2 linked regions of the Gemmatimonas sp. genome follow. The protein of the gene in region 1 interacts with the protein of each later gene in a pairwise test. Links are inferred from orthologs where the notes say so. Each region holds a gene or a part of one and is shown on either strand. Other genes may lie near its edges.

The links. The genes of interacting proteins can lie anywhere in the genome.
Region 2: the proteins of RMP10_RS00235 (region 1) and sufU interact in binary tests that used the Escherichia coli proteins (3 or more experiments, as listed by UniProt). The link is inferred for Gemmatimonas sp. from one-to-one orthologs.

The regions. Positions count from the first base shown.
Region 1 is NZ_JANPLK010000001.1:45,143-52,750, forward strand. What follows is about bases 1,881-4,783. They hold RMP10_RS00235 (cysteine desulfurase family protein), read right to left. Parts: upstream 3,976-4,783; coding sequence 2,785-3,975; downstream 1,881-2,784. Other genes in these bases: mnmA (tRNA 2-thiouridine(34) synthase MnmA), read right to left, coding at 1,881-2,776; RMP10_RS00240 (hypothetical protein), read left to right, coding at 3,995-4,783. Also shown: RMP10_RS00220 (hypothetical protein), read left to right, coding at 1-125; RMP10_RS00225 (dicarboxylate/amino acid:cation symporter), read left to right, coding at 173-1,480; more of mnmA, read right to left, coding at 1,616-1,880; more of RMP10_RS00240, read left to right, coding at 4,784-5,065; RMP10_RS00245 (hypothetical protein), read left to right, coding at 5,080-6,147; RMP10_RS00250 (cyclase family protein), read right to left, coding at 6,158-6,799; RMP10_RS00255 (tryptophan 2,3-dioxygenase family protein), read right to left, coding at 6,831-7,595. UniProt on the Escherichia coli protein: Master enzyme that delivers sulfur to a number of partners involved in Fe-S cluster assembly, tRNA modification or cofactor biosynthesis. Catalyzes the removal of elemental sulfur from cysteine to produce alanine.
Region 2 is NZ_JANPLK010000059.1:268,286-271,085, forward strand. It holds sufU (Fe-S cluster assembly sulfur transfer protein SufU), read right to left. Parts: upstream 1,753-2,800; coding sequence 1,249-1,752; downstream 1-1,248. Other genes in the region: RMP10_RS15920 (SufS family cysteine desulfurase), read right to left, coding at 1-871; RMP10_RS15925 (non-heme iron oxygenase ferredoxin subunit), read right to left, coding at 920-1,252; sufD (Fe-S cluster assembly protein SufD), read right to left, coding at 1,795-2,800. UniProt on the Escherichia coli protein: A scaffold on which IscS assembles Fe-S clusters. Exists as 2 interconverting forms, a structured (S) and disordered (D) form. The D-state is the preferred substrate for IscS.

The DNA.
Region 1 (7,608 bases):
TCCATTTCTGGCCACTGCTCGCCCTTGGCGGCGAAATCGGCTACTACGTACGTCTTGGTGACGAGGCCGGTGCGTCTTCGCACGGCAAGAAAGTGATCACCTGGTCGGCAGGCTTCGGCTTCTAGCCCCGTGCTGCTCGCGGAGTCGTGCGCGCTGAAGTAGGTTCGCGCGCATGTCTGCTGCTCCAGCCCCCGCTAGCACTTCCCGCCGCAATCCCCTGAGATCGCAAGCCGTTCAGGTCACGCTTGGCCTCCTGCTAGGCCTCGCGTTCGGCATGTGGCTGTCTCACGAAGCGTCACCGTCCGCGTTCACCCGCGGCGTGATCGGTGTGCTGGACGTCGTCGGCACCGCCTGGATCAACGCCGTTCGCATGACGGTCATTCCGCTGGTGGTGCCGCTGCTGATTGTGGGCGTGGCGGGTGGCGGCGATACGAGCATGACGGGCCGCGTCGGGGCCAAGGCCTTCGGCTGGATGCTGGGACTCGCGATTGCTTGCGCGATTTTCACGGTCGTCGTGGCGCCCCCGTGGTTCAGTACGCTGTCGCTCGACTCCGAGGCCACCGCGCGCCTGCGCGCGACGGCGTCGATCGATATTCCGCCCGTCGATGCGCTCTCGCTGCGCACGTGGATCCTTGGATTGATTCCGCTCAATCCGATCAAGGCCGCTGCCGACGGCACGCTGCTACCCGTCGTGTTGTTCACGCTGTTGTACGCGTTTGCACTTGGCAAAGTGAGCGACGGACCGCGAGCGGCGCAGCTGGCATTCTTTCGTGGTATGGCCGACACCATGCTCGTGGTCGTGCGCTGGATGCTGGCGATCGCACCGATCGGCATTCTGGCGTTGGCGACGGTGTTGGGTCAGAAGCTCGGCACGTCGGTACTCGGCGCCATCGGCTTCTACTTCATGGTGGTGATTGTCCTGCACCTTATCGCGACGGCCGCATTGTACGGGGTGATGGGCGTGAGTCGCCGCGTGCCCCTGCGCGATTTCGTGCGTGCGCTGATTCCGTCGCAGGTGGTCGGCATGGGCACGCGCAGTTCACTGGCGTCGTTGCCGGCAATGGTGAAAGGCGCCACTGACGTGCTGCACCTACCGGCCACCGCCACCGGCTTCGTGCTGCCGTTGTGTGCGTCGGTGTTCAAACTCACCAGTGCGATCTACTGGGTGGTTGGCGCCTTGTTCGTGGCCAAGCTGTATGGCATCGACCTGCCCTTCTCGAGCATCGCGCTGGTGGCCGCGAGTAGTGTCGTGTTGAACTTCAGTACGCCCGGCATCCCCAGCGGTGGCATGCTATTGCAGGTACCGCTCTACACCAGCATCGGCCTGCCGGTCGAAGGCATCGGCATCCTGATTGCGCTCGACACGCTGCCCGACATGTTCAAGACCCTGCTGAACGTGACCGCTGATATGCTCGTGGCCGTGATGACGGTGCCGGCGGGGGAGCTTTCGGCGAGGGCGGAGTCGCTCGTGAGTTTGTGAACTGATCACACAGAGCAAAAGGGCAAAAGAGAAAAAGAGAAAAGCGAGCTTGAGGCAACGGGCCTCTTTGTCTCCTTTTCTCCTTGTCTCTGTGTGATCAGTTCAACGATCTAGCCGAAGCACGAGCCACCGACGCTACGCCGCGAGAATCGGCAGTCGTCGACTCGGTGCCGTGCGCATGCTGCGCTCGATCACGCCACCGCCCAGCACGATGTCGCCGTCGTAAATCACGAGAGACTGGCCTGGTGATATCGCGTGCACCGGTTCTTCGAGCGCGAGCTCAATCGCCTCGCCGGACAACCGCACGATCGTAGCCGGCGCCGCAGCCGCGCGGTTACGCACCTGCACCTGCACCTGCGCGCCAACCACCGGCGGCTCTACCAACCAGTTGAGCTCACGCGCTTCGAGGCCGCGTCCGAGCAATGCGTCGCGTGGACCGATCACCACCGCACGTTCACCGGGTACGATCTCCACCACGAACATCGGTTCCGCGAATCCACCCGGCAGCCCCTTTCGCTGGCCAATGGTGTAGCGCGCAAACCCCTGATGCTCGCCGATCACTTCGCCGCTCACCAAACGCAACGGGCCGGCCGAGAGGGCAGGGGCGTCGGCGCCAAGCTGTTCCTCGAGCACGCGCACGTGATTGCCGTCGGGCACAAAGCAGATATCCTGACTCTCCGGCTTTTCCGCCGTGCGCAATCCAAAGCGTCGCGCAATCTCACGCGTTTCCGCTTTGGTTTGATTGCCCACTGGCAGCACGAGGCGCGACAGCACCGGGCGCTCGATGCCCCACAGGAAGTAGCTCTGATCCTTGGCCGGATCGAGTCCGCGCATCATCACGCGTGAGCTGTCGCTGCCGGACAACGCACCCATGCGCGCGTAGTGACCGGTCGCGAGCCATGGGGCGTCGATGTCATCGGCTTTGTGCAGCAGGTCGCGGAACTTCGTGAACGTGTTGCAGCGTACGCACGGAATCGGTGTGCGCCCACGCGCGTACTCGTGCACGAAGTCGTCGAGCACATCGTGTCCGAAGCGATCTACCAGGTTGGTCACGTAGTGCGGAATGCCGAGCTTCTCGCACACGCGTCGCGCATCACTGGTGCTGTCGAGCGAGCAGCAGGGCCGGTCGGGGATGTCCTTGCCGTCTTCGTGCAGCTTCATGGTCACGCCGACGACGTCGCAGCCTGCTTCCACCAGCACCGCCGCCGCCACCGACGAATCCACGCCGCCGCTCATGGCCACGAGCACGCGCTCGCCCTTCAGCGGCAACAGGCCGTGCACCGATGCGTTCGACATTATTCGCCCTAAAACTCGACGGGCTCGAACGCGCACGCCGCGCTCGAGGCCTTACCGATACGCGACTTCTCGGCGAGCCTGGCGAGCACGTCGACCGTGCGCTGCACGCACGCCTCGGTACTCAGGCAGCCGAACGAGAGACGCAACGCGGCGTTCGCCACGTCAGGCGCCACGCCCATCGCGCTCAACACGTGCGACGCCGAGACGCTCCCGCTCTGACACGCCGAGCCCGCACTGCAGGCGATGCCACGGAGGTCGAGCGCCATCAGCATCGACTCGCTGCTGGTGCCGGGGATCGACATGTTGGTGATGTGCGGCGCACGCGGTGCATTCGCGGCGTGAATGATCACGTCGGGAATGCGCTCGCGCAGTCCGCGCTCGAACATCGCCTGCAGCTTCTGCATGCGGGCATGCTCGTCGTCGTGCTCGGCCACGAGCAGCTCGGCTGCTGTGGCGAGGCCCACGGCGAAGGCGACGTTCTCCGTGCCGGGACGGCGGCCGCGATCCTGCGAGCCGCCATGAAACATCGGCTCGAGCGGCGTGTCGCGGCGAATGAACAGGGCACCGATGCCCTTCGGGGCCCCGATCTTGTGCCCCGAAATCGTGAGCAAATCAAACGGCGTCTGTTTCGCGTCGATCGGCACCTTGCCGAACGCTTGCACCGCATCGGTGTGAAACATCGCGCCGGCAGCTTTGGCGTTCGCCGCCAAGGCGGGTACGTCCTGCATTACGCCGACTTCGTTGTTCACCCACATGACACTGGCCACGGCCACCCGCTCGTCGAGCAGCTCGGCGAAATGCGCCATCTCCACGAGGCCGTCAGGCGAGACGCGAACAAGGCGCTCTTCGCCCCCCTCATGCGCCACTTGATGCACCGCGGCGAGCACGGCCTTGTGCTCGATCGGCGTCGTGAGCGCCGCGTCACGCCCCTGGGCGCGAAGCGTGCGGAACGCACCGAGGATCGCGAAGTTGTCGCCCTCCGTGCCGCCCGAGGTGAAGCACACTTCGTCGGGGTGCGCGCCAAGCGTGGCGGCCAGTCGCTCGCGTGCCTCGTCGAGAGCGACCCGCGCTTCGCGGCCCCAGCGATGGACGCTGGAGGGATTTCCGAAGCGCGCGCCGAAGTAGGGCGCCATGGCGGCCATGACCTCGTCGCGCACCGGGGTGGTGGCGGCGTGATCCAGGTACACGGGCTGAGTCATCACTATAAATTACAGGAAAATGTTCGCCACCTGTATCCACTGTACGGCCGATTTGGGCCGGAACGAGGCCTTTGAGGTCTTTCCCGTAGGCTCCCGGCTGGCCTTCGACGCCGCCAAGGGACGCCTGTGGGTGGTGTGCCGGGCCTGTGACCGATGGAACCTCTCCCCCCTCGAGGAGCGCTGGGAGGCCATCGAGGCCATGGAGCGCCGCTTTCGCGACAGCCGCCTGCGCGTGAGCACCGACAACGTGGGCTTGGCGCGGCTGAAGGAAGGCGTCGATCTGATTCGCATTGGTGTGCCGCAGCGTCCCGAGATGGCCGCCTGGCGCTACGGCGACCAGTTCGGCCGGCGTCGGAAGCGGCAGATGCTGATCACCGGTACGATCGTGGGAAGCGCCGTGGCCGTCGTAGGCGGAATGATCGCCGTCGGCGCCAGCGTGGTCAGTTTTGCCGGTGTCTACGCGAACGGGGGCATCTGGGACGCCTTGATCAATGGGCGGCAGAGCGTGTCGATCGGCAAGATCGCGCTTCCCGATGGTCGCGTGGTCGATGTGCAACGCAAGCACGCGCGCATGAGTGCACTCGAGCGCGGCACGGACGAGGGGCCGCTGCGGTTGCGGTTGGAGTCCGTCATCGGCACGCACGTGCTAGTTGGCGATGACGCCATGAAAGCCGCGGCTCGACTGCTGCCAGCGGTGAATCGTTTCGGCGGATCACGCGTGCAGGTGCAAGACGCGGTCGCGTTGCTCGAGGAGGCGGGCGATCCATTGCGCGTGCTCGCGAGTGTGCAGCAACGCGTGGGCGCCACGAATATGGACGCGCGCTGGGGTGTCGGCGCGAAGGATTGGATCGGCAGCCACAAGCGCAACGTCGTGAAGAAGCTTCCCGGCACGCTGCACACGCTCGCGCCGCGCGATCGCCTTGCGCTCGAGATGGCACTCCACGAGGAAAGCGAGCGGCGCGCGATGGACGGCGAACTGGCCGCCCTCGAACTCGCGTGGGCCGAAGCCGAGCAGATCGCCAAGATCGCCGACGACATGTTCCTGCCGGCGTCGATGGACGAGCAGCTCGACAAACTCCGCGATCGCTGATGTACTCCACGTGCATGCACTGTCGGAAGTCGCTCGGCGCCAACGAGGCCATCGAAGCGCTTCCCATCGGCCGGCGCATTGCCTTCGATGCCCGTCAAGGTCGACTCTGGGTGGTCTGTCGCAGCTGTGAACGATGGAATCTCACGCCGTTCGACGAACGATGGGAAGCGATCGAGCAGAGCGAGCGGGCGTTTCGCGATACGCGGGTGCGCGTCAGCACGGAGAACATCGGACTCGCCCGGCTCGCTGATGGCACAGAGCTCGTCTGCATCGGCGCGCCGCAGCGCCCGGAGTTCGCGGCGTGGCGCTACGGCGATCAATTCGGACGAAGACGCGTCAAGGCGATTGCCACGGGCGTCGGTATCACCGCGGCCGCGGGGTTGATCGTGAGTGGTGCCGTCGCCAGCGGGGTCGGGCTCGTTGCGCTCACGCCGTTCCTCCACATGCTGAACGTCGTTGGTTTCGTCTCCGCCGTGGGGATGGCGCAGAAGCCCATCGATCATCCCGACGGGGGCCGCTTCATGCCGATCGGCAACCCCCGCATCATCCCGAGCGATCGCGCTGCCGGATGGGCCATCGATATCGGCTACGCCGCGCACTATCACGGCCCTGATCCCACGGTGCGCAATGGTGGCTATTGGTCGATGGCGCGCAACCAGGAAGGCAAGAACGAGCTCGGTCGTGTGCAATTGCATGGCGCCGACGCCGTGCCGTTGTTGCGTCGTCTCATGCCGCTGATCAATCGTGGAGGGGCGCGACGCACCGTGATCAACGACGGCGTCTCGCTTATCGCGCAGGCCGGCGGCCCTGAACGCTTCGGCCAATGGGCCGTCGGCATGCGCCGCGAGTGGGCCGCCAAGAGCACCTTCGGCGACACCGGTGATCTCTCCGCCATTCCGGCTGCGGCCCGCCTCGCCTTTGAAATGGCCATCAACGAAGATGCCGAACGTCAGGCGCTCGCAGGTGAACTGGCGTCACTGGAACGCGCGTGGGCCGAAGCCGAGGGCATCGCGGTCATCGCCGATGCGTTGCTGGTACCCGATACGATCACCGCGCAGCTCGATCGGCTTAAACAACCGTAGGCCGCGCGCGTTACTGCTCGCGTATCGCGCGCAACAGCGCCCGTACCGGCGCCGCGTCGGCACCGTGTACCGCCAGCGGCTGCGCCAGCAACTCATAGCGTCCCACCGGCACTACGTCGAGCGCGAGATTCTCCAGTACGAACGCGCCGCCGCCGAAAATCGCGTTGTGCACCGGCAGCTCCGTGCTCGTGCGGCGGTCCACACTGGGGCTATCCACACCCCACAAGGTGAGCCCATGCTGCACCAGCCACTTCGCCGCATCTTCGCTCAGCGCCGGCCAGTTCGCGGGAAACACGCCGGACGCCACCGAGCACCCCGTGCGCACGATCACGCGCGTGGGCACATGCGCGCCCAATAACCGCTGCAGTACCGGAATCGTGATGTCGCCCGCCGCATCGTGATCGGCCGGCAGCGCGATGAGCTGCACCTCGCCCACGAACACCGACGCCGGTAACGACTCCGACGCCGGCCACGACGACTGCACGTGCAACGGCGCGTCCGCATGCGTGCCCACATGCGCACTCGAATGCAACACACCCAAATTCACGCTGCTACCGTCCTCGCGTCGGCACGTCCACCCACAAGAAAACCCCACGTCGTCCGGCCAAGGCGGCGTAGCAGCAGCAAACGGCACACTGATATCAAAGAACACGAAAGTCTCCTTACCCCGTACTCCCTACCCCTTACTTCGCCGTTCCATAGAACTTCGACCGCACCGCCCACAGCTCGGGAAAGAACCGGTGACTTACCGTGCGCGATAAATACTTGGCCCCAAGTGTGCCGCCAGTGCCGAACGTGCCCGGGCCGATGATGCGCTCCACCAGCTGCACATGCAGGAAGCGCCAGCGCGCGAACCGCTGCTCGAACTCCAGCAACCCTTCGACCAGCAGGAACAGCGGCGTCGGTCCCGGGCCCATATACAGCTCGGCCAGATCCATCTGCTCGTGCTCGATCAGCGCCAACACCAGCGACTGCAGCACCGGACGGGCCAGTGCATCCTTGACCACCGCGGGCGGCTCGCCATGCTCGGTGATCGCCGCCAGGAAATGCGGGTCTCGCAAACCAGCGGTCGCTTCGATCGCGCGGAACTGCGCGCTCTGTGAACCGCTGCTCGACCCCAGATAGCCGCGGAACTGCGCGAAACGCTGCGGCGGCAAAGTGTCGAGCGCCGTGAGCTGCTGGGCGATGATCTCCGTGAGTACGTTCACGCGCTGGACGGCCAGCAGCGCCCGCATGGTATCGAATGATTCGAGCGCCGTGATCATCGTGTCCATTTCGTGCCGCAGCACCTTGAACCACAGTTCACTGGCCTGATGGACCACGATGAACAGCAATTCGTCGGGATGCTCGGGCGAGGACTGTAGCGTCTGGAGCTCCAGCAGCTCCGGCAGGCGCAGGTAGCTGCCGTAGTCGATGCTCGACGTGTGTCCGTGCGCGGTTTCACTCATGGAAATGGTCTGC
Region 2 (2,800 bases), on another replicon or contig:
AATAGCGCACAGCGGCCGCCAGGGCCACCGCGTCGGCGGCGTTGGGGGTGCCAGCCTCGAACTTGTGCGGCAGCACATTCCACGTGCTGTCGGCGTCGCGGACCCACTCGATCATATCGCCACCGAACTGATACGGCGGCATGGCCTCCAGCAGCTTGCGACGCCCCACCAACACGCCGATACCCATCGGGCCGAGCAGCTTGTGGCCGCTGAACGCGTAGAAGTCGATATCGAGCGCATCGAAGTTGACGGCCAGGTGCGGCACGGCCTGCGCGCCGTCCACCACAATCACTGCCGCCGACCGCGAGCGCACGATGCGCACCACATCCTGCAGCGGCGTGATCGACCCCACCGCGTTCGACACGTGGGTGATCGCCACGATCTTGGTGCGCGCCCCGACGACATCGCGCAGCATGTCGAGATCGATCGTCTGCGTGGCGGTGAGCTCCACGATGCGCAGCGTGGAGCCGGTGCGCAGCGCGAGCTGCTGCCAGGGCACGAAGTTGGCGTGGTGCTCGATTGCCGACACCACGATCTCGTCGCCTGGCCCCACATGGGCGCCGCCCCAGCTCGATGCCACCAGATTCATCGATTCGGTGGTGCCGCGCGTGAAGATCAGACAGTCGGCGTCGGCTACGCCCACGAATCGCGCGATCGTCGCACGGGCATCGTGGTAGGCATCGGTGGCCAGCGCCGATAGCGCGTACGCGCCGCGGTGCGGATTGGCGTTCGACGTTTCGTAGAAGTGGCGCAGCGCATCGAGCATCGCCGCCGGCTTCTGCGACGTGGCCGCCGAGTCGAGGTAGTGTAAGGCCGGGTTGGCGGCGAGCAACGGAAAATCAGCGCGGGGCGCCAGAGACGCGATCGACATAAAACCTCTCGAATACGAACGGGCCACCAGCCTGCCACGCACGACGACCTACGTGCGACGCGGCCCGACAAAGACATCACCATCGGCGACCTGCACGGGATACGTGCCGAGATCGTCGGTGGATGGACCGGAGAGCACCGCGCCGGTGCGCACATCGAAGCGCGCGCCATGCCACGGACACTCGAGCACACACGGCTCCACCAGATCACCACCGGAGATCGCGAAGTCCCGATGCGGACAGCGATCGTCCACCGCGTGCACGGTGTCCCCGTCGCGCACCAGACACACCCGCCGGCCGTCAGTCATCACCACACCCAGCGGAAGTCCTGCCTCGATCTCCCGCCACGCCGCCGCACGAACAAACCCGTCGGGCACGCTCACGCGTCGGTACTGAGCGACGACACCGCATCAGTCGGCCCGTCGTCCAGCGCCGCCTTGAGCGTATGCCACGCCAGCGAGGCACACTTCACCCGCACCGGAAAGCGCGACACCCCCGAAAAGACCACGAGCTGTCCCAGATCCTTCCCGCCGCCGGCATCCTGCCCGAGCACCAACGCGTGGAAACGCGCGAACAGCGTCTCCGCCTCCTCTCGCGTCTTGCCCTTCACCGCCGCCGTCATCAGCGAGGCCGACGCCTTCGAAATCGCGCAGCCGTGGCCCGTGAACTTCACCTCGGTGATCACGTCGCCGTCCACATGCAACGCCACATGGACTTCATCACCGCACAACGGATTCTTGCCGTCCGCCGCGCGGTTCGAACCCTCGAGCACACCGAAATTCCGCGGCTTGCGATTGTGGTCGAGAATGACCGATTGATAAAGTTCTTGTAGGTCTGACAACGAAGTAGGGAGTAGGGAGTCGGGGGTATGGGGAAAGCGCATGGAGTACTCCGTACCCCCTACCCCGTACCCCGTACTTCGCAGTTAATGGTGCACAGCACCAGTAAACCGCACCATCGTCAGCTGCTCCAGCGCTTCCTTCACCGCGTCGTTCTCGATCGTCTCGAGCACATCGGCCGCAAAGGCGTACATGAGCAACTGACGCGCGAGCAGCTGGCCTACGCCACGGCTTTTCAGGTAGAACAGCGACGTTTCGTCGATGCGTCCTACCGTGGCGCCGTGCGTGCACTTCACATCATCCGCGAAGATCTCGAGCTGCGGCTTGGTGTCGATCTGCGCGTCCTTCGACAGCAGTAGCGTGTTGTTGGTCTGCTTACCGTCGGTCTTCTGCGCTTCGGGATGCACGTAGACCTTCCCGTTGAACACGCCGTGCGACGCGTCGTCGAGCAGACCCTTGTACGCCTCGCGGCTGAAGCAGTTCGGCGCCACGTGCTCCACGCGCGTCTGGTGGTCACCGTGTTGCGCGCCGCCCAGCATATACAAGCCGTTCAGCGTCGTGCCGCAGCCTTCGCCGGCCAGCACGGTGAACACATTGCTGCGCGAGAGCGCCGCGCCCGTCTGGAACGTGAAGGCCATAAAGTGGCTATCGCGACCCTGACGCGCTTCCACGGTGCCCACATGAAACGCCGTGGGCGACTCCCGCTGAATGCGCAGCAGCTGCAGGGTGGCGCCGTCGTCCACCGATACTTCGACCACGGAATTCGTGAAGTACGACACGTCGGCCAGCGACACGTAACTCTCGATCACCGAGGCCTTCGCGTGACGCTCTGCCACCAACAGATGACGGGTGTTGCTCATCACGCCGGCGCCATTGGCGTCGGTCACGTGCAGGATGTGCACCGGCACGTCGGTCACCATCTCCTTCGCCACATGAATCAGCACGCCCTCGCCGGCGAACGCGGCGTTGAGCGCGCTGAAGCCATCGCGGTCGGCCGGAGCCGCCACGCCGAGGTGGCGCGCCAGCAACTCCGGCTCCTGCTGCGCGGCGGACGCCAGCGTCATCACCCGCACGCCGTCAGGCAGGGCGTTG